4 regions of the Fructilactobacillus myrtifloralis genome follow, and region 3 is predicted to be linked to each of the others. Evidence: predicted binding sites of a transcription regulator. Region 3 holds the regulator's gene; each other region holds the start of a gene.

The links. The regulator CtsR, encoded in region 3, represses protease genes until heat stress. The targets are predictions, from matches to a motif close to TTGGTCAAAAAAGGTCAAANA.
Region 1: clpP (ATP-dependent Clp endopeptidase proteolytic subunit ClpP) is a predicted target of CtsR. The motif match lies at 3,606-3,626, and genes of this name have one in related genera.
Region 2: M3M35_RS02590 (ATP-dependent Clp protease ATP-binding subunit) is a predicted target of CtsR. The motif match lies at 3,135-3,155, and genes of this name have one in related genera.
Region 4: M3M35_RS05310 (ATP-dependent Clp protease ATP-binding subunit) is a predicted target of CtsR. The motif match lies at 4,032-4,052, and genes of this name have one in related genera.

The regions. Positions count from the first base shown of each region.
Region 1 is NZ_CP097116.1:1,340,263-1,347,672, reverse strand. It holds gene M3M35_RS06680 (phosphoglycerate kinase) at 1-349, opposite strand, end outside; gene gap (type I glyceraldehyde-3-phosphate dehydrogenase) at 452-1,456, opposite strand; tRNA gene M3M35_RS06670 (tRNA-Arg) at 1,703-1,774, shown strand; gene M3M35_RS06665 (HipA family kinase) at 1,937-2,755, shown strand; gene M3M35_RS06660 (DUF3037 domain-containing protein) at 2,745-3,551, shown strand; gene clpP (ATP-dependent Clp endopeptidase proteolytic subunit ClpP) at 3,695-4,288, shown strand; gene whiA (DNA-binding protein WhiA) at 4,331-5,263, opposite strand; gene M3M35_RS06645 (gluconeogenesis factor YvcK family protein) at 5,275-6,282, opposite strand; gene rapZ (RNase adapter RapZ) at 6,282-7,160, opposite strand; gene uvrA (excinuclease ABC subunit UvrA) at 7,250-7,410, opposite strand, start outside.
Region 2 is NZ_CP097116.1:486,611-494,020, forward strand. It holds gene M3M35_RS02565 (lysylphosphatidylglycerol synthase transmembrane domain-containing protein) at 1-133, opposite strand, end outside; gene M3M35_RS02570 (glycosyltransferase family 4 protein) at 120-1,169, opposite strand; gene M3M35_RS02575 (glycosyltransferase family 4 protein) at 1,177-2,340, opposite strand; gene M3M35_RS02580 (phosphocarrier protein HPr) at 2,468-2,734, opposite strand; gene M3M35_RS02585 (hypothetical protein) at 2,824-3,018, opposite strand; gene M3M35_RS02590 (ATP-dependent Clp protease ATP-binding subunit) at 3,184-5,199, shown strand; gene M3M35_RS02595 (MucBP domain-containing protein) at 5,292-6,083, shown strand; gene M3M35_RS02600 (C69 family dipeptidase) at 6,129-7,410, opposite strand, start outside.
Region 3 is NZ_CP097116.1:596,366-603,775, reverse strand. It holds gene M3M35_RS03215 (ComEC/Rec2 family competence protein) at 1-599, shown strand, start outside; gene M3M35_RS03210 (L-lactate dehydrogenase) at 658-1,614, opposite strand; tRNA gene M3M35_RS03205 (tRNA-Val) at 1,867-1,939, shown strand; tRNA gene M3M35_RS03200 (tRNA-Lys) at 1,946-2,018, shown strand; tRNA gene M3M35_RS03195 (tRNA-Leu) at 2,038-2,120, shown strand; tRNA gene M3M35_RS03190 (tRNA-Thr) at 2,133-2,206, shown strand; tRNA gene M3M35_RS03185 (tRNA-Gly) at 2,211-2,282, shown strand; tRNA gene M3M35_RS03180 (tRNA-Leu) at 2,304-2,389, shown strand; tRNA gene M3M35_RS03175 (tRNA-Arg) at 2,406-2,479, shown strand; tRNA gene M3M35_RS03170 (tRNA-Pro) at 2,485-2,558, shown strand; gene M3M35_RS03165 (CtsR family transcriptional regulator) at 2,713-3,186, shown strand; gene M3M35_RS03160 (ATP-dependent Clp protease ATP-binding subunit) at 3,206-5,671, shown strand; gene rpoB (DNA-directed RNA polymerase subunit beta) at 5,962-7,410, shown strand, end outside.
Region 4 is NZ_CP097116.1:1,069,495-1,076,904, reverse strand. It holds gene glf (UDP-galactopyranose mutase) at 1-1,027, opposite strand, end outside; gene M3M35_RS05325 (hypothetical protein) at 1,020-2,051, opposite strand; gene M3M35_RS05320 (hypothetical protein) at 2,229-2,855, opposite strand; gene M3M35_RS05315 (LCP family protein) at 2,908-3,897, opposite strand; gene M3M35_RS05310 (ATP-dependent Clp protease ATP-binding subunit) at 4,176-6,332, shown strand; gene M3M35_RS05305 (acyltransferase family protein) at 6,478-7,410, shown strand, end outside.

The sequences.
Region 1 (7,410 bases), 710 kb from region 3:
TTTCAGCCAGTAAAACTTGGCCATCTTTCATGTTATCAATGGCTTCTTCCAGTTGTGGTCCTTCGTTAACGGGCACAAAGGTTACTGGTTTGCCTAATAACTGGGATAATTTTTCAGCTACCGGACGTAGTGACAGACCCGGCTTGTCATCCTCTGATTTAATCCGACCTAAGTGAGAGAACAAGATGGCTTTGCCACCATGATCAATCACCCATTCGATGGATGGTAAAGCGGCCACAATCCGGTTGTCATCGCCAACCACTCCGTCCTTAATCGGAACGTTAAAGTCGACCCGCATTAATACCTTTTTCCCTTTTAAATCTAAATCATCAATGATTAATTTACTCATGCTATTTCCTCCTTCTTACTTCAGATTAAAGAAAAAGGCGGGGGAGGTTTCCCCTCCTCCGCCTTTTCTCAGCAACATTAAGTTGAGCGACTTATCGTTAAATTACATTGTAGCGAATTTAAGTAAAGTCCGAACCATGTTACAAGTGAAGCCCCATTCGTTATCGTACCAAGCGACCGTCTTAACTAATTGTAAACCATCGTTTTCAACGATTTCAGTTTGGTTAGGATCGAAAATGGAACCGTGGTCATCATCAATGATGTCTGAAGAAACGATAAAGTCATCGTTGTAACCGTAAGCTTCGTTTTCGTGGCTCTTCATGGCATCGTTAACTTCGTCAACCGTAACGTTCTTGTCCAGAACAGATACTAATTCAGTCAAAGAACCGTCAATCGTAGCAACCCGTTGTGCGTGACCCTTCAAAGCACCATCTAATTCTGGGATAACCAAACCAATGGCCTTAGCAGCACCAGAACTGTGAGGAATGGTGTTAACGGCAGCAGAACGGTTGTTAGCAAACTTAGCGCTCCGTGGACCATCTTGCAATGCTTGAGTAGCAGTGTAAGCGTGGACAGTCGTCATGGTACCAACTTTAACACCGAAGTCTTTGTTCAACCAGTAAGCCATTGGTGCTAAACAACTAGTAGTACATGAACCAGCAGAAACGATCTTGTCGTCTTGGCTCAAGACGTCCAAGTTAACCCCTGGAACAACCGTAGTAATGTCACCAGCAGGAGCTGAAATCAAGACCCGCTTAGCACCGGCGTCCAAGTGTGCTTGTGATTTTTCTTTGGAAGTGTAGAATCCAGTACATTCAAGTACGAAGTCAACACCATCGTTCTTAACCCAAGGAATGTTCTTTGCATCACGTTCTGCGTAAACCGGAATGCTCTTACCATCAACGATGATTGAGTCTTCAGTTGATTCCACTTTACCAGGGAAACGACCGTGAACAGAATCATACTTCAATAAGTAAGCTAACATTGAAGGGGTTGTTAAATCATTGATTGCTGCAACTTCGATCCCTTCTGCACCAAGTTCATGAATCCGACGAAATGCAAGACGACCAATTCGTCCGAAACCATTAATACCAATTTTTACAGTCATAATCGGCTTCCTCCTTCAGGAATATCTAAATTTTAATACATAATTATAGTACCACTTTTGTCAGGAAATGTCAGTGATTCCCTTCCCAACCAGGATAGCTTGCTATAACCCGTGTATTAGTAGCCGGTCGCTTGCCAACTACGATTTTTAGTATAGCAAATCGCCTTTTGAATGCAACTAAAACACTTTTAATTTAAGGGTTGATTATTTTGGTGATTTCCGTTAATATAATAAGAGTGTTCTGACGCGCCACTAGTGTAATGGATAGCACGTAAGATTCCGGTTCTTGAGATGGGGGTTCGATTCCCTCGTGGCGCATTGTAAAGCAGGTGACGACGGTCACCTGCTTTTTTATTCATATCTAAGCTTATATAATATCTAATTTTCAAATAAAAGGTATTAGTTTATGCTAAAATAAATCTAACTTTCATCTACTTAATTTAATATATTTTTTAATGAAATTAGTACATATGAAGGGGAGTGATTAATATTATAGAAATAGTTAGTATTAATAAATTAATGAATGCCGGAGTTACAAAACCTGTCTTAGCTTCAGCAAACAACAAAAAATTGTATATTTTAAAAACATTTAATAACTATACTGAAACATATAAATTTGCATTCAATGAGTTAATTTCTAGTAGAATTGCAAAAAAATTAGGACTTCCCATATTAAATTTCGATATAGCCAACCTTTCAAATGAAGCGATTAAGAGTTGCAATGATGAAAAAATAAGTGATTTGAATATATGTAGTGGTCCCTGCTTTGCGGTTGAATATACTAAGGGTATTACTAATATTAATCCACTTCTAATTAGTTCTTCTTCTAATAAAGATGATATCCCCGGTATCTTATTATTTGACGAGTTAATGTTAAATGAGGACAGATATAGTAATCCGGGTAATTTAATATACAATAAAAAAAATAAAAAAATATATATGATAGACCATACACATATAATTAGAAACGGTTTATGGACTAACAGCGAATTAATTCAGGATTCAATAACACCACCCCTTTTAATAGAATTAGAAGGACAAAAATATTTTAGTTACTTAAACCAATATATTCATGGAAATAGTCCATTTGATGGAATATGCCAAAAAATCAATAAATTAAAAGATAATGATTTTGAAAATTTTTTTATTAACATTCCTTCGGAATGGAGTATTCCTCAAAATGAAATAGATCAATGCAAAAAATTTGTTAAATTTAGATTTGCTAATTATAATGGAATCTTAAATCAAATTAGATATGAATTACCAGGATGGAAAGGAGGAGAAAACAATGAAACATAAACTTTATTATTCAATTTTAAAATATACCCCAGATATAATTAGAGATGAATCTCTTAATGTTGGCATTGTTTTTCATTGTCCAGATATCCCTATAAGCAAATTTAAAAAGACTAATAATAAACAAAGAATATATTATTTTGATGATGAATATGATCCCGATTATATAGATATAGTATTTAAATCTTTAAGTTATGAATTTGATAGTGATAATTTAAATTTAGATAATGATGATCGTTTTGAATTTATTAAAAATGACAATTACTTGGAAGAAAAAACAAAACCATATGTTAATGAATTTTGGTTTAGTAAAGTATTTCAAATTGAGATAAGTGAACCTTTAAAAGAAGAGATCAACGATTTAACAAAAACATATTTATATTATGATTCACCTAAAAACCAAAGAATTACTGTTGATAAAGTCAATGCTTTATTAAAAAAGCAGATAAAAAACACTGACGCTCATTTAACTAATGTATATTGTAAAATTTTTTCTAAAAACAATAAAAAACCTGTTTTTACTATAGAAACAAAAAATTCAGTAGTTGCCCCTTTTACTTTTGATTACAAAAAAGATAGTTCTTTAGATAATGCTTTAGAAAAACTTTCCTTTCAAGTAACACATGTAAAAAATAAATTGAAAAATAAGAATATTCAGATAGTTATAAATAATATAGACCTTGATGATTCTAAATATAAGGAAAAAATGAATTTATTAAAGGATGTCTTATCTGAAGACACTGGAATGGAAGTTAAAATTGATACATTAGCTGATTTTTCTGAAAAAATCAAAGAATAAACACATATATTCATTATATTACTACAATTAGAATTTAATTTCTCTCAAGCTCTTTGTTTGACCTTGGTTGACCATCATTGTAAGATGAACTTACGAATTAAAAAATTCCAATTAAACTTAAATAAGAAAGAGAGGATTCAACTATGCCATTAGTTCCAACTGTCGTTGAAAACTCACCTCAAGGTGAACGCGCATATGACATCTACTCACGATTACTAAAAGATCGCATTATCATGCTTTCCGGAGAAATTGAAGACAACATGGCCAACGCCGTGATTGCGCAACTTCTCTTCTTGGATGCCCAAGATTCCGATAAGGACATTTACCTTTACATCAACTCACCCGGTGGTGTGATTACCGCTGGGATGGCCATCTACGATACCATGAACTTCATCAAAGCTGACGTGCAAACGATCGTCATGGGGATGGCTGCTTCCATGGCTAGTGTCCTAGCCACGGCTGGGACCAAGGGGAAACGGTTTGCCCTCCCCCACTCCCAAATCATGATTCACCAACCATCTGGTGGGGCCCAAGGGCAACAAACTGAAATTGAAATTGCTGCCAAGGAAATTCTGCGAGCACGGAAAATGATTAACAAGCTCTTAGCAGAACACTCCGGCCAGCCACTAGAAAAAATCGATCGCGATACGGAACGGGATAATTACCTGACCGCTTCTGAAGCCGTTGATTACGGTTTGATTGATGGCATCATGAAAAACAGTGATGACAAAAAATAACGCGAACTAAAAAACCACGAGCATTAAATGCTCGTGGTTTTTTTATGCTTCCGTACGTAATTTTTCTGCCACCTCGTTCAACTTATGTAACCGGTGGTTAATCCCTGATTTGGAAATTGGGCCATTAGCCACGAGGTTCCCCAGTTCTTTCAGGCTGACCTCCTGGTGTTTTAAGCGGGTTTCTGCCACATCACGGAGTTTGGGCGGTAAGGATTCTAAGCCCACCCGGTCCTGAATCAAATGGATGTTTTCGATTTGCTGGGTCGAAGCGTTGGCCACCTTATTCATATTAGCATTCTCACAGTTAACCAACCGATTGACCGAGTTCCGCATGTCGCGCACGATCCGGATGTCCTCAAACTTCAACATTGCATTCGTGGCCCCAATTAGCTGGAGGAAATCGGCAATCTTTTCGGCTTCCTTCAAATACACGATGTAGCCACTGCGTCGCTTCGTTTGCTTGGCCCCCAAGTGGTACTGATTCATCATCTCGGTCAACATCTCACTGTGATCGGCATAGACCGAGTAAATTTCTAAGTGATAACGCGATGTTTGTGGATTATTCACGGAACCACCGGCTAAAAACGCGCCCCGAAGGTACGAACGCACCTGCAAATCATCTTCTAAAAGTTCAACCGGCACCCGTTCCCGGATTTGGTAGTGATCAAGAATCCCCAGGTCGTCCAGTAACTCCTCCACCTGGTGGCGAACCCGGACGACGTAGAGGTTGTTCTTTTTGAGCTTCATCTTTTTACGCACCACCACGTTCGCCCGAATGTGATAAAACTGCATCAGTAAGCGGTAGATCCGTTGTGCAATCGCCGAGTTTTCCGATTGCACTTCCAGGGATAACTGCTTATTGGAGAGCTTTAAAGTCCCGTTCATGCGAATCAGGGCCATTAGTTCTGCTTTGGCGTTGTTGCGATGAACTTCCAGGCGGGTTAACTCTTTTTTAACGTCACTTGCATACGACATTCGCTTTTCTCCTAGTGGTTAAATTTCGGTTGCCCGAGGAGCCGAATTAGCTCGTCAGAAACTAATTGACCGTTGTGAAAGGCTCCGTGATGCTTTAGTTCCAAGAAATCAGACGAAATCACCCGACACCCAAGGTCCTTAAGCCCCTGGTAATCGTGACGCACCGGTTGGGATTCATCCCCCCAGCGTTGGTGGTCAATGTAGCTCGCGGGGACCGGTTGGTTATTGACTAACACGGTGTCGACAAACTGCTGACCTAACTGGCGGTCTAGCACCCGGACGTGGTCGGCATCCGTAAAGTGATCCGTTTCGCCCTTTTGGGTCATGATGTTACAAATATAAACCACCTCTGCGGGCGTCGCCATGACCGCCTTGCCGACGTTACTAACCATTAAATTAGGCAAGATACTGGTGTACAAACTCCCGGGCCCTAAGACGATTTGATCGGCATTCATAATGGCATCAATTACCGCGGGAACGGCCTGCGGGGTGTGATCATTGGTTGACGCTTCCACCCACACCCGTTTAATCAGCTTTTTAGCTGCCGTAATCTCGGCTTCTCCGGCTAACGTACTACCATCGCTAAACTCGGCGTGCAACACGAGTTCCTCATCACACACCGGATAGACATGCCCGTCCACCCGCATCATCTGGGTTAGCACCTGGACGGCCTCAAAGAAGCCCCCTTCCATTTCTGAAAGCGCGGTGATAATTAGGTTTCCAATCGCGTGTCCCGATAAAAACTTGTCGGAGGATTTAAACCGGTACTGAAAGATATCTAATTCCAATTGCGGTAACGTCGATAACGCCACCAACACGTTCCGGATGTCTCCCGGTGGTAACACGTTAATGTAATTCCGTAAAATCCCGGAGGAGCCGCCATCATCGGCCACCGTTACCACGGCGGTAATGTCAACGTCCCGCTTCTTTAAGTTGCGCAAAATGACGGGCAAGCCCGTTCCCCCACCAATCACAACCATTCGGGGTCGATCAATTCGTTTTGCCACCTTATCTACCATTACGATGCTCCTTTATGCCGTTGAATGTCACGATGCGTTACGTTTACAACGTAGCCGAGTTCCCGTAACTGGTGAGCTAGGCGTTCGGTCATGGCCACCGAGCGGTGTTGTCCCCCGGTACATCCAATCGCGATTGTTTCACTAGCCTTTGAACTTTGTCTAATCTGGGGTAACTCAAACTCCAGCAACGATAAGACCTTGTTAAAGTATTCGTCGGCACTGGGTTGTTGCATCACGTAGTCATAAACCGCCCGATCCTGTCCCGTTTGCTCGCGTAGTTCCGGCAGATAATAGGGATTCGTAAGGAAGCGGACGTCAAAGACCATGTCAGCATCCAGTGGCAAGCCGTGCTTAAACCCAAATGACATTAATTCCACGTGGAATTGTTCAAACTGATGGTGTTCAAAGCGCTGGATAATCTGCGCCCGTAAATCCTGGGGCTTGAGGTTCGTAGTATCAATCACCCAGTTTGCGTGCTTGCGCACCCCTGCTAGCAGCTCCCGTTCCTTTTCGATTCCATCCACAACCCGACCGTTCCGGGCGAGGGGATGGTCCCGGCGACTTTCTTCGTAGCGGGACACTAATTTTTCGGTCGCTGCATCTAAAAAGAGCACCGTCTCGTGGTCGTTTTGACTTTGCGCCATTTTTAATAACGTCTGAACCACTTCTTGACTGGTCTTGGCCGAACGGAGGTCCAACACCACGGCCACCTGGTTAATTTCACTGGACGTCCGCAGTAATTCCGTAAATTTACCCATCAACGCCGTTGGCAGGTTGTCCACGCAAAAATACCCCAAATCTTCAAAGGTTTGTAATGCTTTGGTCTTCCCGGCCCCACTCATTCCAGTTATGACAACTAACTGATCATCTTTTCGCATCGTCCTAGCCTCCAAACTTTGCTTCAGTATAACATACCGGGTGTTTCATCCCTAATTAAAAAGAACCGTCACTGACGATTCTTAGTAAGTTATTTTGCCTGTGCCTGCGTGCGTTTCGTATCACGCGCTAAAATTGGTTTTAAGTATTGCCCCGTATAGCTGGCGGCAACCTGCACAATTTCTTCTGGCGTACCGGTGGCCACAACTTGCCCACCAGCGGCGCCCCCTTCTGGACCCAGGTCGATTACGT
Region 2 (7,410 bases), 110 kb from region 3:
ACAACCACCCGGGATTAATTGATGAAAGATCATGAATTAAAACGCTAAATTGAATGTCACGCACTGCGTACCAGGAAATCAGTACACCAATGGCGAGCATGATCAGTAGTGAAATTTTATTACTTCTCGACATGGGATTTTCCTTTCGCATTCTCAATCTGCGCCTGCTGCAGATAAAAATCATGCCAAATGTGCGCTAGGTGGTCTTCTGAATAATGGTCAGACGCCGCCAATGCTTTTTGATGATATTGCTCCCACTCCGTTGGGTCCGTGGCCAACCGGTGCACCCAGTCGTTCATCTGCGCTACGGTCTGAGCGGGGGCATAATATCCCGCAATAATTTGTTGATACAGGGGTAAATCACGCAAAATAACTGGCAACCCACACGAAAAGGCCTCCAAAACTGACATTGGAAATAGCTCGTTATATGACGGTAACAAGAACACATCCGCCAAATTATAGTAGTCCACCAGGTGCTCCCGTTCCACAATCCCCGGGAAGCTCAAATTAGCGGGCGGATTTTCCACCAGCTGTTTCAGTTCACTGTACCCAGCGGTCATACTCCCAAACGAAAAGCCTCCGACCCAGATAAACTGGTAGTCCGGATTAGCTTGCGCTAGTTTAGCAAAGTCTAAAACGCCCTTGCGGGTCTGCACTTGTCCCGTACAAACTACCGTGAACCGTTCCGAATAGCCGTATTGTGTCCGTAAGCGGTGCTTTTCCGCCGTTGGAACCGGGTGAAACTCATCCTTACTTACAAAGTTCGGAATGTAGGTAATCCGGTCTTTGGGAATTCCGTAATTTTCGAGCTCTGGAATAAAGGTTGGATTGACCACGACAATTTGGTCCATGCGCCGGTAAAACGCAATTACATACCGGTAAAACAACTGTTTTAGTCCGACCGGTAGCTTCAAACTTTCTTCTAAAGTTTCCGGCAGAAAGTGCACATAGCCAATCTTGCGGCCCCGTTTACGGCTAAAGGTCGACAAATAAAAGGTCGGATTAATTGTATGGTAATGACTGATGTCCGCCCGGTTATAGCGATTAATCTCAATTGCAAATTCATTGGGAAAATGGGTCTTCAACAACCGAATTAGTTCGGTATACGCGCTCCCCACTCCCTGACCTTTAACCTTTGTCGCCGTTGAAAACATATCAATTTTCAGCATGACCATATCACTCCTTATTTTCTGTCCCCACGTAGCGGGAAACAGCATCCTGGTAAAAAGCGCTCACCTGATCAACAAAGTAAGCGGCCGAGATGTCATGCAGCTTTTGCTGGCGCAATTCTGGTTTGTCAGGAAAGGCAGCGGGGTGTTGTAGGTAATCAATCACGTCGGCACTAAATTCCGCCAACGTTGTAAAGGTTTTGCCCAAGGAAGGGTCATTGATTAAATCATCCGTATACGGGCTGGACGCTACAACCACCTTGGTATCAGCTGCCATAGCTTCAATGTACGTCAACCCCTGTGATTCTGAGTTCGAGGTGGAAACAAACAAATCGGCCATTTTATAGTACGCATTTACATTCTGGTTATTAATTTCGCCCGTGAAGGTCACGTGGTCTTGCAGCCCTAACCGAGCCACTTCGGCATGTAAATCATCCGCCGCGGGTCCGTCCCCCACAATCACCAAGTGCGCGTTAGAAACGGCCTCTAAAATCGTCGGCATCTGGTCAATTAGGGTGTCAACGTCCTTTTCGTAGGCTAACCGACTCAAGGATAACAGCACGGGTTGGTCAGCAGTTAAGCCCAACTCAGCCCGGACGTCTCCAGTTGCAGCTGCCTCGTAGTGTTGTAAGTCAACTCCCGTCGGAATAATCCGAATGGGGCTTTTGACCCCGTAGTCGGTTAACTTATCGAGCACCCGTTTACTGGGAGCCACGATGCCGTCCAAGTGATGACAAAACGCTAGCGTTCCTTCCTTTACATGAATCGGTTTTAACAACCGGCCGTTCGCCACGTAATGCAGGTAATCCTCATACATTGTGTGGTACGTGTGCAAACACGGAATGTTCAGATTCCGGGCCACAAACTTCCCAATCATTCCCATCGAAAATTCAGTTTGGGTGTGCACCAAGTCAATCCCTAACTTCTTGGCAATCTGCGTGGCCTGAAACAACCCGCGAACCGCAATGCGCCGTTCTGTAAACGAAATAAAGGGAATACTGGAAAACCGGTAAATGCCTGCTTCTTGGTCCTCGTTTGCGTTTGGATCCGTAGTCGTGAAAATATAGACCTGATGCCCACGCCGTTCCAATTCATCCCGCAGCGTTTTAATGGAAGTTGCTACCCCACTTACTTGCGGGAAATATGTATCTGTAAATAAGCCGATCTTCAACTGCCGGTCCACCCTTTCCAAATGACGATAAACAACTAGAATTATATTGGTTTCGCCCATCCTTTGCAAATCATGTCGGTAAAGAAAAAGAGTTGCCGTAGCAACTCTTTTAACACCCAATCGATGACTATTCGATTAAGCCTTCATCCTTCATGGTCTTTGCGATTGCTTCCAGGGCATCCTTCGCATCATCACCATCAGCAGTAATTGTAATAACCGCGTTTTGGCCGACCCCGAGTGACATAACCCCCATGATTGACTTTAAGTTAACCGTCTTGTCTTCGTATTCCAACGTAATGTTTGAGTCAAACTTACTAGCCGTTTGAACCAAAAAAGTTGCTGGACGAGCATGAATCCCAGTTTCCGCAGTGATCTTAAATTGACGTTTTTCCATATCAACGCACCCCTTTGTAACCATATTTATAGTTTAAGCCTACCAATATATCCATCAAAATACAAGCGTTTGCGCCCTCGTTCCCGTGATTAGTTAGCACTAGCATAGTGATAAACAACCACGCCATTTTCCTGGGCCGTACCAACCACCCGCTTCCGCGTGGGATAATCCATAAACGCCTGTTGAAAGGTAAAAAACTGATCAGGTTGCACGGTCAATTCTTGGAGCTTTCCATTTTGCAGCTGTTCTAGTTGGGCGGTAAACGCTTCCTTGGTTGGTTCCATTGGCTTCGCTTCCTTTCTGTTCTTCTCATTTATTCTATCATAAATCACGTTGCAAGGGGGGCAGTGTAATTACTTGAAACCCGCTTTGAGGTGAGTATAATAATAATCACATGGCATTAGTCAATAAAGGTCAAAAAGACCAGAACCATAAAGGAGGTTGTACCAATGGAAGGACAACAAGGTGCATACGGATTTGGAAATCTAGACGATTTAATTCGCTCCATGCAAGGAAGTAATCAAAACGGGGCTGCCGGAACGCAAGGTTCCAACGGCAACAACGGTCAAAAAGGCATTTTAGCAACTTACGGAACCGATTTAACCAAACTAGCACGGACGGGAAAACTCGATCCTGTCATCGGAAGAGACGAACAAACGGCCCGGGCCATTGAGGTCTTAAACCGGCGGTCCAAAAATAACCCCGTGTTAATTGGGGAAGCCGGAGTCGGGAAAACGGCGATTGTCGAAGGACTCGCGCAAAAAATTGCCGATGGAACGGTCCCCCAAAAATTACAAAGCAAACGGATCATTCAAATTGACATGGTTTCAATCATTCAAGGAACCGGGATTCGGGGTCAATTTGAAAAAAAGATGCAACAACTCATTAAGGAAGTTAAGGCTGATCCAAACATCATCCTCTTCATTGATGAAATTCACGAAATCATGGGCGCTGGCAATTCTGAAGGCGGTCTCGATGCCGGGAACGTGTTAAAACCATCACTGGCCCGGGGGGACTTCCAATTAATTGGTTCCACCACCCTGAAAGAATACCGGGACATTGAAAAGGATTCGGCATTGGCACGCCGGTTCCAGCCCATCATGGTGAACGAACCGAGTCCAGAGCAAACCGTAAAAATTTTGAAGGGCTTGCAAAAGAACTACGAGGACTATCACCTCGTTCACTATACCGATCAAGCCATTGAAGCAGCAGTTAATCTTTCGAACCGCTACATCAATGACCGGTATCTCCCGGATAAGGCCATTGATTTACTCGATGAAACCGGATCACGGAAGAACCTGACCCTCAACATTATCGATCCGAAGGCCATTGAAAAAGAGATTGCCCAGGCCGAACGCCAAAAGGAAGCGGCCCTCCACAAGGAAGATTATGAACAAGCTGCTTTCTACCGCGACCAGGAAAAACAACTAGAAGCCCAACGGGACAAAGGGGCTCGTAACTACAACACCAATAACAACACGGTCACAGAAAAAGACATGCAACAAGTGGTTGAAGAAATTACCGACATCCCGGTTGGTGACTTAGAGGAACAAGAAAAGGCGCAACTAAAACAACTAGACCACAAGCTTGAAGAACACGTGATTGGCCAAAACGAGGCGGTGAACCAAGTTGCCAAAGCCATTCAGCGGAATCGGATTGGCTTTAATAAGTCTGGCCGTCCAATTGGCTCCTTCCTGTTCGTCGGTCCAACCGGAGTGGGAAAAACTGAGCTAGCTAAGCAGTTAGCAAACCAACTCTTTGGCTCCAAGGATGCCTTGATTCGGTTCGACATGTCTGAATACCGAGAACCCCAGTCCGTCGCAAAGCTAATCGGAGCAGCCCCCGGCTACGTTGGCTACGACGAAGCTGGTCAGTTAACCGAAAAGGTGCGGCGCCATCCTTACAGCCTGATCCTCTTCGATGAAATTGAAAAAGCTCATCCCGATGTTTTACACACCTTCTTACAGGTGCTTGATGACGGTCGCTTAACCGATTCGCAAGGCCGAACGGTTTCCTTTAAGGATACGGTCATCATCATGACTAGTAACGCCGGTTCGAACGCAGAATCAAACGTTGGGTTCGGGGCAGCCGCCCACGGCAAGACCCACTCGGTCCTCAACAAGTTAGGCGCCTACTTCAAACCCGAATTTCTGAACCGGTTTGATGGCATCGTCGAGTTTAACCAACTGCAAAAATCAGATCTGCTCAAGATTGTTGATTTAATGCTCGATGACATGAACCAAAACTTGCAAACCGCTGGCATCAACGTGGCGGTAACCCAACCAGCTAAGCAACAATTAGTTGAACTTGGTTACGATCCAGCCATGGGTGCCCGGCCCTTACGGCGGGTCATTCAAGACCAAATTGAAGATCCGACGGCTAGTTACCTGTTAGATCATCCCGATGCTAAGAAACTAGTAGCAGACGTTGATGACCAACACCAGCTTCACGTTTCAGCCCAATAAGCAGCGCTTTAAAAACCCCCAGCTCTGGTAGCTGGGGGTTTCTTTTTTCCCCCTCCATGCTAAAATTAAGCCATGAGGAAGGAGTTCAACCAATGTTCAAATTCTTGCAGAATCTATTTCGATCAAAACCCGCAACTCCGCATCAAACAGAGCCCACACCGGAACCGGAACCGGCACCGACTCCAGAAACGGAGAAAACTGGCAGCGTACCCGTTCCCAATCCCCAACCGGCAACGCCCCCGCTCCCGGAGCGCGAAGCAGAGGTGCTCGTTCAATTCAATACTAACCAGGGCGAGACCCTGCGGCCGGCCGTAATCATGAAGACCAAGCTCGGCGCCTATCTGTCCCTACACATCCCGGTTATTCAAAACTACACCTTCATCACCCTGACCGGGCTTACAACCAGAGTCACCAGTGTCCAACAGGTGGTCCAATTAATTTATGCGCCCACGAAAGCGGCCCCGGTGGCAATCTATTGCTTTGACTACGACACCAACCGCTTGTTAGGTGCGCCCCAATTTATCGATGGGAACCGTGACGAACCCTATCACATCGAACTCCCCCACTTACCGGGCTACCAACTGCACTTTCTAGCGGGAGACCGGGACGGAATCTTTACAGATATAACCCAAACCTTAGTCGCCTACTACCGCCACGACAATTGGCGGCTAGTGCAACCCGTTTACTATCGCGTCCGGATTAAGCATCGTACGGCGGTCTACCCTGAGCCCCGCGTTGCTAATCCCTATCCCGAAGCTCTGCCCGCCGGCTCCGTTTGGAAGGTCTTCAAGGAAGTCCAAGTGCACCACCATACCTGGTTATCACTGGGAGGTAACGAATGGATTCAGGCCACCGTTGCCACCCAACTTCCAGAAAATAAATAACCATTAAAAAAGCTTGGAGCAACGATTCGTTGCTCCAAGCTTTTTTTATAGATTGCGATCCATGTCATACGTCAGTTTAGAGAGGGTTAGTCCCTTTGACATTAGCGTATTCATCAGTTGATGCACCCGATCGTACATCTCGTTCGTTAAACTCAGATTCTGTCTCTCCAAAAACGCTGGCACTTGAGGTTCGCTTAGATGTCGCGCCTGATAAATCGTATTTTCCAGGTGCGTCAAAAACATTTGGTTGGCTTCCGTCTTAAAGTCCCGCACCGTCTGAACAAACTGTGGATAGTGCGTTTCCGCAAGCATCGAAAGCTTCCGATACATCCAGTACGCGCTTTGATCATCCATCGTCAGGGGGGTCTGATCGTAACTAGCCGGTGTCTTAGCCACGTTCGCAAAAAACGGTACGTAGGGACTAAAGGCCGGTACCCCAAAATTTAACCACATAATTGCAGCCCACTGCGGATTTTCCGCATCGTTTCGAAACTGAAGCACGTGTGAATTTTGGGTCCGATTCATGGCAACCGGCCGAAACTTTGTTTTCAACTCGCTCGGTCCGTTCCCCAACGGATCATACTCCGTTTCGTTATAGTGCGAACTCAACACCGCTTCCACGTCCATCACGGTCAATTTCCGACTTGCCTTGCGAATGAATGGCAAATCATTTGAGACTGGAGATTGCTCAATTTCTGGGTTAAATAACTTTTGTCCGTACCAAACCCGGGGCGTGTTGTAGTGGCGGTCCTTTTCGTTACTGGTCCCAAAAATCCGCCGGAAGTTGAATCCTTCCTCGGCTGGATTTAAATGGTAGCGCCGAACGAACTCCTCAATCCCTTCCGAATGTAAAAACTGGTCGGAATCATCAAAGTCAACTTCTTGAATCGCAACCTGATTGGCCACCACGGCGTAACAATCATCTGGAATGCGCTGGGCGACCCAGTGGTGTCCAGTCACAATCTCCATGTACCAAACCTCATTCGCATCCGCAAATAAAACTCCGTTTCCTTCCGGAGACCCATACTGTTTTAAGAGGTTTCCCAGGTATTGAACTCCGGCTTTCGCGGTATCAATGTAGGGTAAGACTACCGACTGCAACGAATCCTCTGCAATTCCATTTTGAACCCAAGGATCGTGTGAGAGGGCCCGGGGGTTCCCGTAAACACTTTCCGTGGCACTCATTGCAACGTTCTTTTCATTAAATCCGCTTTCTGCGTAGACGCCAGCGCGGTCTACGTCCGCGTTGGGAGTCGCCAGATACCGATAACCGGTGTCCGGTAACGGCATCCGGAGCCCGTTTTGTCCTGAGTGCCATTCGCGGCCC
Region 3 (7,410 bases):
TAAGAGATGGTAATAGAGCTAAGTTTATTGATAAAGGTCTTGAAGGATATTTAGGCTTAAATTGTGCTGAACCTAGAGGTTATTCCGGATTAAAAATATTATGGCCAGACACAAAAAATGAGATCTTTAAAGAAGAACTTAAAAATGTAAATAATAGTAGTATTAGCCCTAATAATATTTCACCAATTATAAAATATTCTGTTAAAAATAGCGCTAGGTTTATGTGGATGGGTGATTTAGAGACCGATTACATTAAAAAAATAGAAGAGTTTGTGGATTGGCCTCAAATTGATATTTTATTAGCTCCGCATCATGGTCGTAAAAGTGGTCATATTCCGAATTCAATTTTAAGAAAGCTTAATCCTAAGTTGATAATTCTCGGACACGCTGAATCTAAAGATATGGATTATTATAGCGGTTGGAATACTATATTAAAAAATAAAAGTGGTGATATAGTATTTAGCTGCACTGGCGATTATGTTGCTGTATATGTAGAGAAAAAGAGTTATGTTACAAAAAATCCAAATCTTTTAAAAAAAATATTGAATCGTTCTATAAATAATTATAATTATATTGGTAGTATCAATGTTAAACGTTAAATGTATTAAAAAGAACCGTCTCGGACGTGCGAGACGGTTCTTTTTTTGAACGGGAAGCTTAGGCTAAGCCAGTTTCTTCCATTCCTTTTTGGGTAATTTCCTTTAAGGTTTGGGCAGATGCACTCATCTTAGCTTGTTCTTCGTCACTCAGTTGAATTTCTAAGACATCGGCAATTCCGTTCGCATTTACCACGGCTGGAGTTCCAATGTAGGTATCAGTGAGGCCGTATTGACCATCGACAGGAGCACCCACGGGAAGAACGGCGTTTTCGTTCCGCAAAATAGCGCGCGAAATCCGCATCAAAGCAGTTCCTACTCCGTAGAACGTAGCGCCCTTTTTGTTGATGATTTGGTAAGCCTTGTTCCGGGTGTCATCCTCTAATTCTAAGAGGGTATCCTTCGAAACGCCACGGTCATCAGCATATTTCAACAGCGGTACGTTTCCGATGGAAGCTTCGTCAAGGTCAGCGAATTCGGAATCACCGTGTTCACCGAGAATGTAAGCATCCACGCTGGCAGGATCAATGTCAAACTTCTTAGCAACTGCCACCCGGAACCGGCTGGTATCGAGGGAAGTTCCTGATCCAACGACCTTTTCCTTCGGGAACCCAGAGATCTTTTGGGTAGCGTAAGTTAAGATGTCCACGGGGTTGGCAGCTACCAAGAAGATGCCGTCAAAGCCGGAGTCAACAACGGGCGTAACGATCGATTTTAAGATGTTAAGGTTCTTGTTAACTAAGTCTAACCGTGTTTCACCAGGTTTTTGTGGGGCACCGGCCGTGATTACGACCAGGTCAGCATCCTTACAGTCTGGGTAGTCGCCAGAGTAGATGTTTTTAGCGGCAGTAAACGGAATGGCATCTTCTAAATCCATTGCGTCTCCTTCAGTCCGATCCTTGTTAACATCAATGATCACAAACTCTTCGGCAATTGCTTGTTGCACCATGGCAAAGGCGTATGAGGAACCAACCGCCCCGTCACCAATTAAAACTACCTTTTGGTGTTTCTTCGTCATAATTGTCATCCTTTCGAAATTAAAGATAATTGTGTACCCAAGTATTATAACATTGAAAGTGTGACTTTTCACATACCAATGTCAGTGGCTGGAAGATGAAGGACCGCGATTTTGACATGAATATAAGGAAAAGAGTTCTCCTTTGGGAGTGCTAAGCGAAAAAAAGCGAAAAAAGATGTTGACGGTTTTTCCAACTGATGCTATGATTTAATAGTTGTCAAAACGATGTAATTGTTTTGCTTCTCATCCCATGGAAGATTAGCTCAGCTGGGAGAGCATCTGCCTTACAAGCAGGAGGTCACAGGTTCGATCCCTGTATCTTCCATTATATGAGCCGTTAGCTCAGCCGGTAGAGCATCTGACTTTTAATCAGAGGGTCGGCAGTTCGAACCTGCCACGGCTCATTTGTAAAAATAATAACATGCGGACGTGGCGGAATTGGCAGACGCGCTAGATTTAGGTTCTAGTGTCTTTGAGACGTGGGGGTTCGAGTCCCTTCGTCCGCATCCATTATTTTTGCCGACTTAGCTCAGTTGGCTAGAGCGCGTCACTAGTAATGATGAGGTCGGAGGTTCGAGTCCTCTAGTCGGCATTATGCGGAAGTAGTTCAGTGGTAGAACGCCACCTTGCCATGGTGGAGGTCGCGGGTTCGAACCCCGTCTTCCGCTTTTTTATATGCTTTTTCTTTTGCCGCGGTGGCGGAATTGGCAGACGCACAGGACTTAAAATCCTGCGGTCAGTAATGACCATACCGGTTCGATCCCGGTCCGCGGCATTTGCATTCATATTTTGCACCTATAGCGCAATTGGATAGAGTGTCTGACTACGAATCAGAAGGTTGCAGGTTCGACTCCTGCTAGGTGCATTGCTCGGGAAGTAGCTCAGCTTGGTAGAGCACCTGGTTTGGGACCAGGGGGTCGCAGGTTCGAATCCTGTCTTCCCGATTTAATTTAATCGTAACCAACAACTAGGTATTCGCTCATTTGGAGCGGTACCTTTTTTGTATCGGCACGGTCACGAAGTCCCTTTGCTTGTTATTTGCTGTGGATATTATATAATTAATGTCAAGATTAGTCAGAGATGAGATGGGATGAGGTTATGACACATCGAAGTATGTCAGATACAATCGAAGCATATTTAAAGCAAATGTTACTTAGTGCGGATACTGCTGAAGTGGAAATTCGCCGTTCCGACATTGCGGATCATTTTGACGTGGTGCCTTCTCAGATTAATTATGTCATCAAGACCCGTTTTACCCTGCGCGACGGTTACGTGGTGCAGAGCAAGCGAGGTGGAGGTGGCTACATTCGGATTGAACAAATTGACCTTGCCAGCGATGCCGATGTCTTCGAGCAACTGGTGGCGTCCATTGGCAACCGAATTACCCAAAAGGATGAAGAAGAGATCCTCACTACCTTGTATAACAACGGGATGTTGTCGGCCCGTGAGGTGAATATGATTTCTTCCATCTTATCTCAAGAGGCAATTGCAGTTGCCGATGCTGAAACCGAAGAAAAAGTTAGAGCAAACGTCCTAAAAGCCCTCCTGGGGCGGTTACGGTACGAATGCTAGACGAAGGGAGAACTTATTTATGGCAGATTCATTAACTCCCAGTGCTAAACGAGTACTGGGCATTGCTCAGGACCAAGCCCGCAGCTTTAAACACCAAGCAGTGGGAACCGAACACCTCCTGTTAGCGTTAACCCTCGAAAAAAACGGGATTGCCTACGAAACCTTAACGCAACTCTCGATTACCGATCAGGATGTTTTAGAAGAAATTGAACAACGGGTGGGGTATGGCAACCTAACCGTTGAACCAGCTACGTACTTGAATTATTCCCCTAAACTGCGGGAATTAATTGCCCTTGCTGGCCGAATTGCCCAACAGTACGGGAGCTTAAAGATTGGACCAGAACACCTGTTGTTAGCACTGACAACCGATGAAAAGGGCGTTGCAGCCCGGATCATGGTTGGACTGGGCACGACTCCAGAAGAAGTCCGCAAGATTACCATTCGGAAGATGGGCGTTCCGGACCAGGGCGTGGGTAGCGCGCAGGAAAAACGGAACGCGGAAAGCCAAACCCCGACCCTTGATTCGCTCGCCAAGGACCTGACTAAGGTTGCGCGGGATGGGCAACTTGATCCAATCGTAGGTCGGGATGCGGAAATCAAACGAGCCATCCAGGTCTTGAGCCGGCGGACGAAGAATAATCCAGTGTTAATCGGGGAACCCGGAGTTGGGAAAACCGCGATTGCCGAAGGCTTAGCCCAAAAAATTGTGCAAAAGTCCGTTCCCGAGGACATGTTGAACAAGCGAATTATGATGTTAGACATGGGTTCGCTAGTTGCGGGTACCAAGTACCGGGGTGAATTTGAAAATCGCTTGAAGAAAGTGATTAACGAAATTCAAAGCAGTGGCAACGTGATCCTGTTTGTTGATGAACTCCACACCTTGATTGGAGCCGGGGGCGCAGAGGGTGCCATTGATGCTTCTAACATTTTGAAGCCCGCCCTGGCCCGTGGGGAACTGCAAATGATTGGAGCAACCACCCTCGACGAATACCAAAAACACATTGAATCAGATGCTGCGTTAGAACGCCGGTTTGCGACGATTCAAGTCAACGAACCCACTCCAGCCGAAGCTAAGGAAATCCTCCGGGGCTTGCGGCCACGGTATGAGGAACATCACCACGTGCAAATTACGGACGCGGCGATTGACGCAGCGGTTGATTTATCGCAGCGCTACATTAGCGACCGGTTCCTGCCGGATAAGGCCATCGACTTGATGGATGAAGCTGCTGCTAAGGTTCGAATTGACGAACTGCAAGGGACCAGTCCGGTCCTGAAAAAGCAACAGGAACTGGAAACCGCGCGGCGGGAAAAGGATCAAGCAATCGAAGACCAACGCTTTGACGATGCCGTTACGATTCGCACGCACGAACAGGAGCTTGAACAAGAATTAGAACGGTTGCAGGCGGAAAGTGCTAAGCAACGCAAACAAGAAAACACCAACCATCAGTATGAGTTACAAGAAGATGCAGAAGACGTAGCGCGGATTGTGGCTGAGTGGACTGGAATTCCGGTGACGAAGTTGCAACGAGAGGATTCCGAACAGTTAATTAATTTGGAAGCCAACTTGCACAAGCACGTGATTGGTCAGGACGAAGCCGTGTCCGCCGTGGCACGGGCCGTGCGCCGGGCGCGCAGTGGTTTGAAGGATCCAAACCGGCCGATTGGTTCGTTCCTCTTCCTTGGTCCCACGGGGGTCGGAAAGACGGAGCTCGCTAAGGAGTTGGCAGCCACGATGTTTGGATCTGAATCGGATATGATTCGGGTTGACATGAGTGAGTTCATGGAGAAATACTCTACCAGTCGATTAGTGGGATCCGCCCCTGGTTACGTGGGCTATGACGAAGGGGGGCAACTGACCGAAAAGGTTCGGAACCACCCGTACTCCGTCGTCCTTCTTGATGAGGTGGAAAAGGCGCACCCGGATGTCTTTAACATGCTATTGCAGGTTCTTGATGACGGTTACTTGACTGATTCCAAGGGTCGGAAGGTTGACTTTCGCAATACGATTATCATCATGACCTCGAACCTGGGAGCAACCGCCTTGCAACAACAAAAGACGGTTGGTTTTGAAACGGCCCAAACGAAGGACCGGGATCGGGAAATGAAGCAGGTAATTGACGAACAGGTTAAGCAGTTCTTCCGTCCTGAATTCTTGAACCGGATTGATGAGACCGTATACTTCCACTCTCTCACCAAACCAGAGTTACACCAAATTGTGAAGTTACTGACGAAGCAGTTGGTTAACCGGGTGGAAGCCCAGGGTTATGAAATTCGCATCACGCCGGCCGCCATCGACGCGGTGGTTGCCAAGGGTTACCAACCAGAGTACGGAGCACGACCACTGCGGCGGGCCATTCAAACGCTGATTGAAGACCCGTTGAGTGAAGCACTCCTTGCCGGGAAGTTTAAACCGGGCGACCGGATTACGGTGGGCGCCCGTAAAAATGAAATTACGTTAACGAGCAAGACGCCCAAATTAGTTTAAAAAAAGAGCTAGGGACGGTTAGTCACCTGGCTTTTTCGTTGACGGTTGCTGATTAATATTGTATACTACAGTAGTATTGACTATGAATTGAAATGTGCTATTGCGATCTATTGTCCGGAATAGCGTTTATAAGAAGCCAAAAATAAGTTTTCGACTTATTTTTGGATTTTTTTTGCTTAAAATTGGGGTTTTACCCCAATTGTAATCAAATTGTAACATTTCAGTTCGCGAGATTTATAAGGAGGGTGAACAACTTGGCAGAAGACTTGAAGGTAAACACACCGCAAGCAATGGCCGGTAACGTTGTTAAGTACGGGAAACATAGAACCCGGCGGAGTTACGCCAGAATCAAGAAGGTCTTAGACCTCCCAAACTTGATTGAGGTGCAAACCGATTCTTACAACTGGTTCTTAGACGAAGGGCTCCGTGAGATGTTTAAAGACATCATGCCGATTGACGACTTCCAAGGGAAGTTATCGTTAGACTTCGTTGATTACCAACTATTGGAACCAAAGTACACGGTTGCGGAAGCACGGGCTCACGAAGTTAACTACTCCGCTCCCCTGCACGTGACCCTCAAATTAACTAATCATGAAACTGGAGAAATCAAGACCCAAGACGTTTTCTTTGGGGACTTGCCTCTGATGACTGACCAAGGAACCTTCATTATTAATGGAGCAGAACGGGTAATTGTTTCGCAATTAGTTCGTTCTCCTGGTGCTTACTACCACAAGGAACTTGATAAAAACGGTCGTGAAATTTACAGTGCCACGGTGATTCCTAACCGGGGGGCTTGGATGGAATTTGCGACGGATGCCAAAAACATTTCGTACATCCGGATTGACCGGACGCGGAAGCTGCCGATCACTGAATTAGTCCGGGCGCTCGGGTTTGGGTCTGATGACGAAATTACTGAAATCTTTGGCTCCACGAGTGATACTTTGAACCTGACCTTGGAAAAGGACGTTCACAAAGATGCCAGCGATTCCCGGGTTGAAGAAGCCCTGAAGGATATCTACGAACGGTTGCGTCCTGGGGAACCGAAGACGGCGGAATCCTCGCGGAACCTGTTAACGACTCGGTTCTTTGATCCCAAGCGGTATGACATGGCGCCCGTTGGTCGGTACAAGACCAACGAAAAGTTAAGCCTAAAGAACCGCTTGATGGGAGCTGCGTTAGCAGAAACCTTAGCGGATCCAGATACGGGTGAAATCATCGCCAACAAGGGTGACATCGTGGAAAAGGAACTCATGAAGAAACTGGCTCCCTACTTGGATCGTCCAGACTTCAAGGCCTACACGTTTACCCCGTCTGCAGAAGCAGTTGTAACGGATCCCGTAACGGTCCAAATCATTAAGGTTTATTCCAATGCGGATCCTGAAAAAGTGGTTCCCGTTGTTGGGAACGACAACATTAGCTTGGATTACAAGCACATTACCCCAGCCGACATGTTAGCCCAGGTTAACTACTTCTTTAACCTGCAAGAAGGGCTTGGCTCAGTTGATGACATAGACCACTTGAGTAACCGGCGGGTTCGTTCGGTTGGTGAATTGTTGCAAAACCAATTCCGGATCGGATTATCCCGGATGGAACGGGTGGTTCGGGAACGGATGTCAATTCAAGATACGGCCACGGTTACGCCCCAACAACTGATTAACATTCGACCGGTAGTGGCCTCTGTAAAGGAATTCTTTGGATCCTCGCAACTATCTCAGTTCATGGACCAAACGAACCCGTTA
Region 4 (7,410 bases), 470 kb from region 3:
AGACCACGTTTTCAGCTGCTTGGTTGGCTAGATCAGTGTACTGTTTGTATAAAGAGCGATTCTGTTTGTTATCAATTGGATAGTAAGGTTCGTCACCCCGACTCCAGTCCTTGGGATATTCGTGAGTGATAACCGTTTTGCCCTTGTTTCCTTTGCCAAACTCAAAGTGCTTGTGCTCAATCACCCGCGTAAAGGGAGTTTCTGCGTCGGTATAGTTAACTACCGCGTTTCCTTGGTAGTTATCAACGTCCTTCACTTCGGTTTCAAACCGTAAGCTCCGGTACTCTAATTCACCGAGGGCATAATCAAAGAATTGATCAATCATTCCCGTGAAAATAATCCGTTTCCCGGACTGCAGATACTCATCTTTGTGGTCAAAGAAATCCGTATTAACCTTCACGTCAATTAAATCACTGGCTAACATCTTTTCAATGATCTGCGTGTAACCCCCCTTGGGAATTCCCTGGTAGGGATCACTAAAGTAGTTATTGTCATAAATAAACCGGACGGGAATCCGCCGAATAATAAACGATGGCAGGTCAACTGCCTTGCGTCCCCACTGCTTTTCGGTGTACCCCTTGATCAACTTTTCGTAGATATCCGTCCCCACTAAGGAGAGCGCTTGTTCTTCTAGGTTAGTCGGTTTCTCCGGTACGTTAGCGTTTTGCTTTTGTTCTTCAATTTTAGCCTGAGCTTCAGCGGGCGTCCGGACCCCCCACAGTTTGTTAAAGGTGTTCATGTTAAAGGGCAGGTTATAAATTTCACCATGATAGTTGGCCACCGGACTGTTAATGTAGTTATTAAATTCCGCAAATTGCTGTACATATTCCCAAATATCTTTCATTTTAGTATGGAAAATGTGGGCGCCAAACTGGTGAACCTGGATCCCTTCCACTTCTTTAGTGTAAATGTTACCGGCCACGTGATCCCGTTTTTCAATCACTTCCACGTGGTTCCCGCGTTTCGCCGCTTCGTATGCAAATGTTGAGCCAAATAATCCCGAACCAACTACTAGATAATCAGTCATAAGTTAAAGTTCCTTTCTTACTCAAAATAATGTTAAGAATAAATAAAATTGAATTAAACCCGACACTTAAAATCATAGAAGAAAAGGTTCCTTCGATGAAAATAATCACTAAGATCAAGCTGAGGGCTGTATAAAGTGGCTGGTTCTTCTTAATGATTAAATAAAAAGCAAACTGAATAACAATGTATAAAAATATAAATGCAAACAATCCGTTTAAAAATAACACTCTTGAAAAAGAAGAATCAATGTAAAAGTAATGCAAGACCGGCTTGAGTGAGTTTCCATTCCCATGTTCGACAATGTAGCGCCCTAAAAATTTGATTGGATATTTAATTGTCGCCTCTGAAACTAACGACAACCGATTACTAAAGAGCTGATTCAATTTTTGCCAAGCTTCACTTTGGGGATTGAAAAAATAGGCAGAGATTAGGGTCCATAGAAACACCAGTGCTGGTGAGATCAAGATAAATCCTCTGACAAATTTATTCTTCAAGAAATTACCATAATACCGCCACAAAGTTACAAATGACAGCAATAACATACAAATTAAATCAGTTCTCGTATCAGTAATTTGATATACCACGAACGATAGGAGAAAAATTAGACTAAAAATCATAATGATCGTTTTTTTATTTCGACTCGCTAAATTAAACGCAGCAATAGAGGCCAAAATAAAGAAAATGATTGAAGAAAGCACCGTGGTGTACCCTTCACCTAGCGAAAACCGGAAAATTCCGTTACGCACGTAAATTAAATTAATAATCAATCCACTTAGAGCAGCGACCACCGTAAAGACCAGTGCAATCGTCATATACACAAATGATGTTTTAAAAATCTTTCTGAGGCTAATTCCAGTTGAGGCACAAATGAAAAAATAGGAATTAACCAAATCATGTGACTTTGAAATTTTAGCAGATATAACTAGTAGCAAACCAATTACAACAAAAATCACTTTTTGTTTTCGGGTTAAGTTGTCCAAAAACAACGTCTTGCCCACCACTAACAAAATCGAAAAATATTCCAACACAACACACACTTTAGTGAATCCAGCAAATGTGTGGGGAAACGTCGTATAACGAAAATTGGCACTAATAACTAACAAAGCAAAAGCAACAAGAAACAATTGATTTTTGACGCTAATGGTTTTCAGCTTATTCAAGATCTTCAACTAATCAATTCCTTTCCTAGATTTAAATGATATCTATCGTTTAGATACCTCTCCATTAACTTTCGCCTTATTCAAAAAATTAACTTCATCTTTCGCATTCTTGGTTTCGGGGAAATTAGAATAATTTTTATATTTCATTTTAAACGGATGAACCCAAACGTTAACTGGATCTCCAACTTGTAAATCAAGTAGAGTATTCCGATTGAGACTTAGACCATCGTACATAAAAACTGGTTTGGGCGAATATGGTAATACCAACCGACCATTTAACTTGGCAAGCAGCGGTCGTTGCCGTTTTTGAGCATTAGTAGCGATTAACACTGCCCCGTCTTTTCGGTCAATGTCAACCACCCGTCCCCGGGTTGCTAGTACCCGTTTCGAATCATTAGTAATCGTTGCCGGGCTATCAACTCGAGAAACAATTGACTTAACCGTAAAAATTCCAAATACCAGAATTAGTGGAATTAGAATCATCGCTAATTCTTTCTTATCAATTTTGTTATTTTTACGACCATGTTTGTTCTTCGCCGTTGGCTCATCGTTATCCAAAAAAACGGGACCGTTGTTCCAAATGTCATAGCTAAAGAAAATGACAAATCCAACCATCATAATGATAGCCACGATAATAATCAATGAGCGTCCACTTAAGATGTTCGCCAACCTGAATAAAAAATATTGCAAATTAGAATATTCCATTTAACCATATTCTCCTTTAATTCAAAGCAATCTTTCCAGTGGTTGCACTTGGCAAGTCAAGACTGTTACGAATCTGGTTGGTTGTTTTTTGCAACTCATTTTGGGGAGTAACTTCCATATCCTGACCATCAATCATTTCACCTGATTGACCACTTAAATAAGTGTTCTCAATGTTTTTCCGTCCGGATAAGTAACCGGTCGCAATTGCCGATAAATCAGAAAATTGTAAGTCGGTTTGGGTGTTTTGGGCAATTGAATCAATGAAACCTTGGTTTAACAATGAAGTAACCGAACCACTCTTGGTAACGACTCCCTCAAGCAGCTGGCGTTGCCGTTGTTCCCGACCAAAGTCACCGCGCGGATCATCGTACCGCATCCGGGAGTAAGCAAGCGCCTTTTTCCCGTCCATCTTGGTTGGTTGCCCCTTCGTGAAGTGGTAGCCCTCGTAATCGAAAGTTAATTCGGGTTCGATGGTCACTCCCCCCACTTGATCAACAATTTGGACGAGTCCCTTCATATTAATCATGGCGTAATAATCAATCGGCACGTTTAACATTTGTTGCACCGTTTGAATTGCGGTCTTGGCACTTCCGTAAGCGTAAGCGGCATTGATTTTAGCTGGTGATTGATCAGCAAATCCAGGGATGTTAACGGCCGTATCCCGCGGAATACTAGTGATTAACGTTTTGTGTTGCTGGGGGTTAATGGTTACCACCATCATGGTATCCGTCCGACCTTTATATTTCCGTCCCAGTTCACCGGTATCCGTTCCCATTAATAGAATTGAAATGGGTTTTTTGTTCTTAAGGAGGGCCTTTGTGTCCCGTTCTTTTTTCATTCCTGCGCTGTTATAAGATTTGTCAACGGCGTTCTTAACGGCAAAGTATTTGTAGGATCCAAATGCTACTACCCCTAACAACAGGACCAGAATAATCGTCAAAATAATATTTCTAGTATGATGCGATTTCTTCGGCTGTTGATCTCGCTGTAACCGACTTTCTTCCATCCTGAAAATCTCCTTTATCTACTTATCTGTAAACGACAATACTTACAGTTTACCAAACTACGGCAGTTTTTAAAACATTCAATTCCCGCGGGTCTTGCGAGCATCATTAACTTATGTTACTTTGACATTTCAAAAATTTGACCTTTTTTGACTTTTTTGAGCTAAATCCTGTTCTTTTTGGTTAAAATTGGTTAAAATTAAGTCAGAGGTTGAGATAAACCTCAGACGGTAGTGATTAAAACTACCTGGCAACTAACTTAGGAAAGAAGGATTTTTCTATGGCAAACAATTTTGGAAACGATCCATTTGGAAACAACGGAATGGATGACTTATTTAACAGCTTCTTCAACAACATGGGTAACAACCCGAACGCACGTTACGTGGTTAACGGGCACGAGCTTACCCCTGAACAAGTTGCCGAAATGCGCCGGACGGGCCGGATTCCAGGTCAAAATGGTCAGCATAACGCTACTCCTAACCAAGCAAATCAAGCAAATCAAGCAAATCAAAAACAAGAAAGTTATCTTGACAAAATCGGTCGTAATTTGACTGATGAAGCTAAGCAGGGCTTATTAGATCCTGTTATTGGTCGTGATCAAGAAATTCAAGAAACGGCAGAAATTCTAAGTCGTCGGATTAAGAACAACCCGATCTTAGTTGGTGATGCCGGAGTTGGTAAGACTGCGATTGTCGAAGGCTTAGCCCAAAAGATCGTGAAGGGTGAAGTTCCTGCTACGATTAAGGACAAGGATATCATTTCGATTGACTTATCTTCATTAGAAGCCGGAACTCAATACCGTGGTGCTTACGAAGAAAACATTCAAAAATTAGTTAAGGAAGTTGAACAACGTAAAAACGTCATCCTCTTCTTTGACGAAATTCACCAAATTGTTGGGGCTGGTGCTTCCGGTGATGAAAATGGAGGCAAGGGTCTGTCAGATATTCTGAAACCAGCATTGTCTCGTGGTGACATCTCCGTAATCGGTGCTACTACCCAAGACGAATACAGAAACACCATCATGAAGGACGCTGCTTTAGCACGACGGTTCAACGATGTTACGGTAAACGCTCCTAGCAAAGAAACTACCTTTGAAATCTTGCAAGGAATCCGTAAGTCTTACGAAGATCACCACCAGGTTAAATTACCAGATGATGCTTTAAAGGCTGCGATTGATTACTCCGAACAATACATTCCACAGCGTTCTTTACCAGATAAGGCTATTGACCTCGTTGATATGACGGCTGCTCACTTGGCTGCTAAGCACCCGGTTACTGACAAAGTTAGTCTTGAAAAAGAACTCAAGGCTGCTAAGGACCAAAAAGACGCTGATGCTAAAGCTGAAAACTACGAAGCAGCAGCTAAGGACAAGGAAAAGATTGAAGAGTTAGAAAAACAACTCAATAATCAGTCTGACAACTCCGAAACTCCCGTTGCTAAACCAGCTGACATCGCTGAATCAGTTGAACGATTAACTGGAATTCCGGTTTCACAAATGACTTCTGATGATATGGAACGGTTGAAGGGCATGGGCTCTCGGCTCAAATCACACATCATTGGTCAAGATGAAGCCGTTGATGCTGTAGTTAACGCTATTCGTCGGAACCGAGCTGGTTTTGACGAAGGTAACCGTCCAATTGGTTCCTTCCTCTTCGTTGGACCAACTGGGGTTGGTAAAACGGAATTGGTTAAGCAATTAGCTAAGGACATGTTCAACAACCAGGACTCCATCATCCGGCTTGATATGTCAGAATACCAAGACGAAACTGCGGTATCTAAGATGATCGGGGCCACCGCTGGATACGTTGGTTACAACGATAACGGTAACACGTTAACGGAACGAGTTCGTCGGAATCCATACTCAATCGTGCTACTTGACGAAATTGAAAAGGCTAACCCACAAGTAATCACCCTCCTACTCCAGGTAATGGATGATGGTCGGTTAACTGATGGCCAAGGAAACGTGGTGGACTTTAAGAACACAGTGATTATTGCTACTTCCAACGCCGGCTTTGGTAACAACGCCATGTCAAATGACGAAGAAAAGAACCAAAGCATCATGGATCGCTTAGCTCCTTTCTTCCGTCCCGAATTCCTAAACCGGTTTAACGCCATTGTTGAGTTCTCTCACCTATCTAAGGAAGACTTGGGTCAAATTGTCGACTTGATGATTGAAGACCTCAACAACACGTTAGCTCGCAAGGGGATGAAGCTTTCCATCTCCCAAGACGTGAAGGATTGGTTGATGGAACAAGGTTACGATGAAGCCATGGGCGCTCGTCCAATGCGGCGTGTCATTGAACAACAACTTCGTGACAAGATTGCCATGTACTACCTTGATCACCAAGATGTGAAAGATATCAAGGCGGTCCTTGATAAAGAAAACAATACGTTACGGATTGAAGAAGATCACGTTGCTGAAAAAGCAACTAAATAGTGCTTCAATTAGCTTTAAAAAGAACTCGTCTCGCGACGGGTTCTTTTTTTTTTCTTAATTTTACATTTGCTATTGTAACGGCGTTCACACGGTTATATCATTAAAGGCGTGTCAAATAAATTTTGCAAAAGAGGTTTCCCCAACTATGCCAACTGAGCGTCCTAACTATCGCTTTATTACCGGATTTACCGGTCTACGAGCGTTAGCGGTAATTTGCGTGATTCTGTATCACTTCAATCCCACCATCTTTAGCGGTGGTTATTTAGGGGTCCCAGTCTTCTTAACCCTGTCTGGTTATCTAGTTACCGATCACCTCTTAAACGAATATCACACCACGGGTCAATTTCATTACGGTCATTTTTGGTATAAACGCCTTAAGCGGCTCTACCCCACTTTGATCGTCATGTTATTTGCAACTGCCGGTTACATTACGTTCTTTCAACGAAACCTGCTTGCCAACCTGTGGCAGAGTATTCTAACCAACTTAACTTACGTTTACAACTGGTTTGAGATTGCCAACGGGCAATCCTACTTTCAAAAATTTGCCGGTTCCGAATCACCCTTTACCCACCTCTGGACGCTCTCAATCGAAGGTCAGTTTTATCTAATCTGGCCACTGATCGTCTTATTCCTGCTCCGCTGGTTTAAAAACCGCCGTCAAAGCAATCGTAGTGTCCTCATAATTGCCCTCCTCCTTTCCATCGGGTCCGGCATCTTAATGGCGCTCCTGTTCCATCCGGGTGTAGATCCTAGTCGCGTTTACTACGGAACGGATACCCGCATGTTCTCGATTCTACTTGGAGCCGCATTAGCTGTCCTTTGGCCTAGTAGTCATGTGCTTCAGCACCCGAACCACCACCAACGCCTCTTCTTTGCCCTGGTTGGTGCCCTAGGAATCGGTGGAATGGCGCTCATCATCCTCACGGTTGGTGCCCAATCGGCGTTCCTCTACCGGGGCGGCATGTTCCTCTTCTCGGTCTTAACCGTGCTCGCAATGTGGGCCATTGTTGCTATCCCTGGCATGTGGAACCGCGCACTAACCAATCCGGTCTTTGACTGGATTGGGTCACGAAGCTAT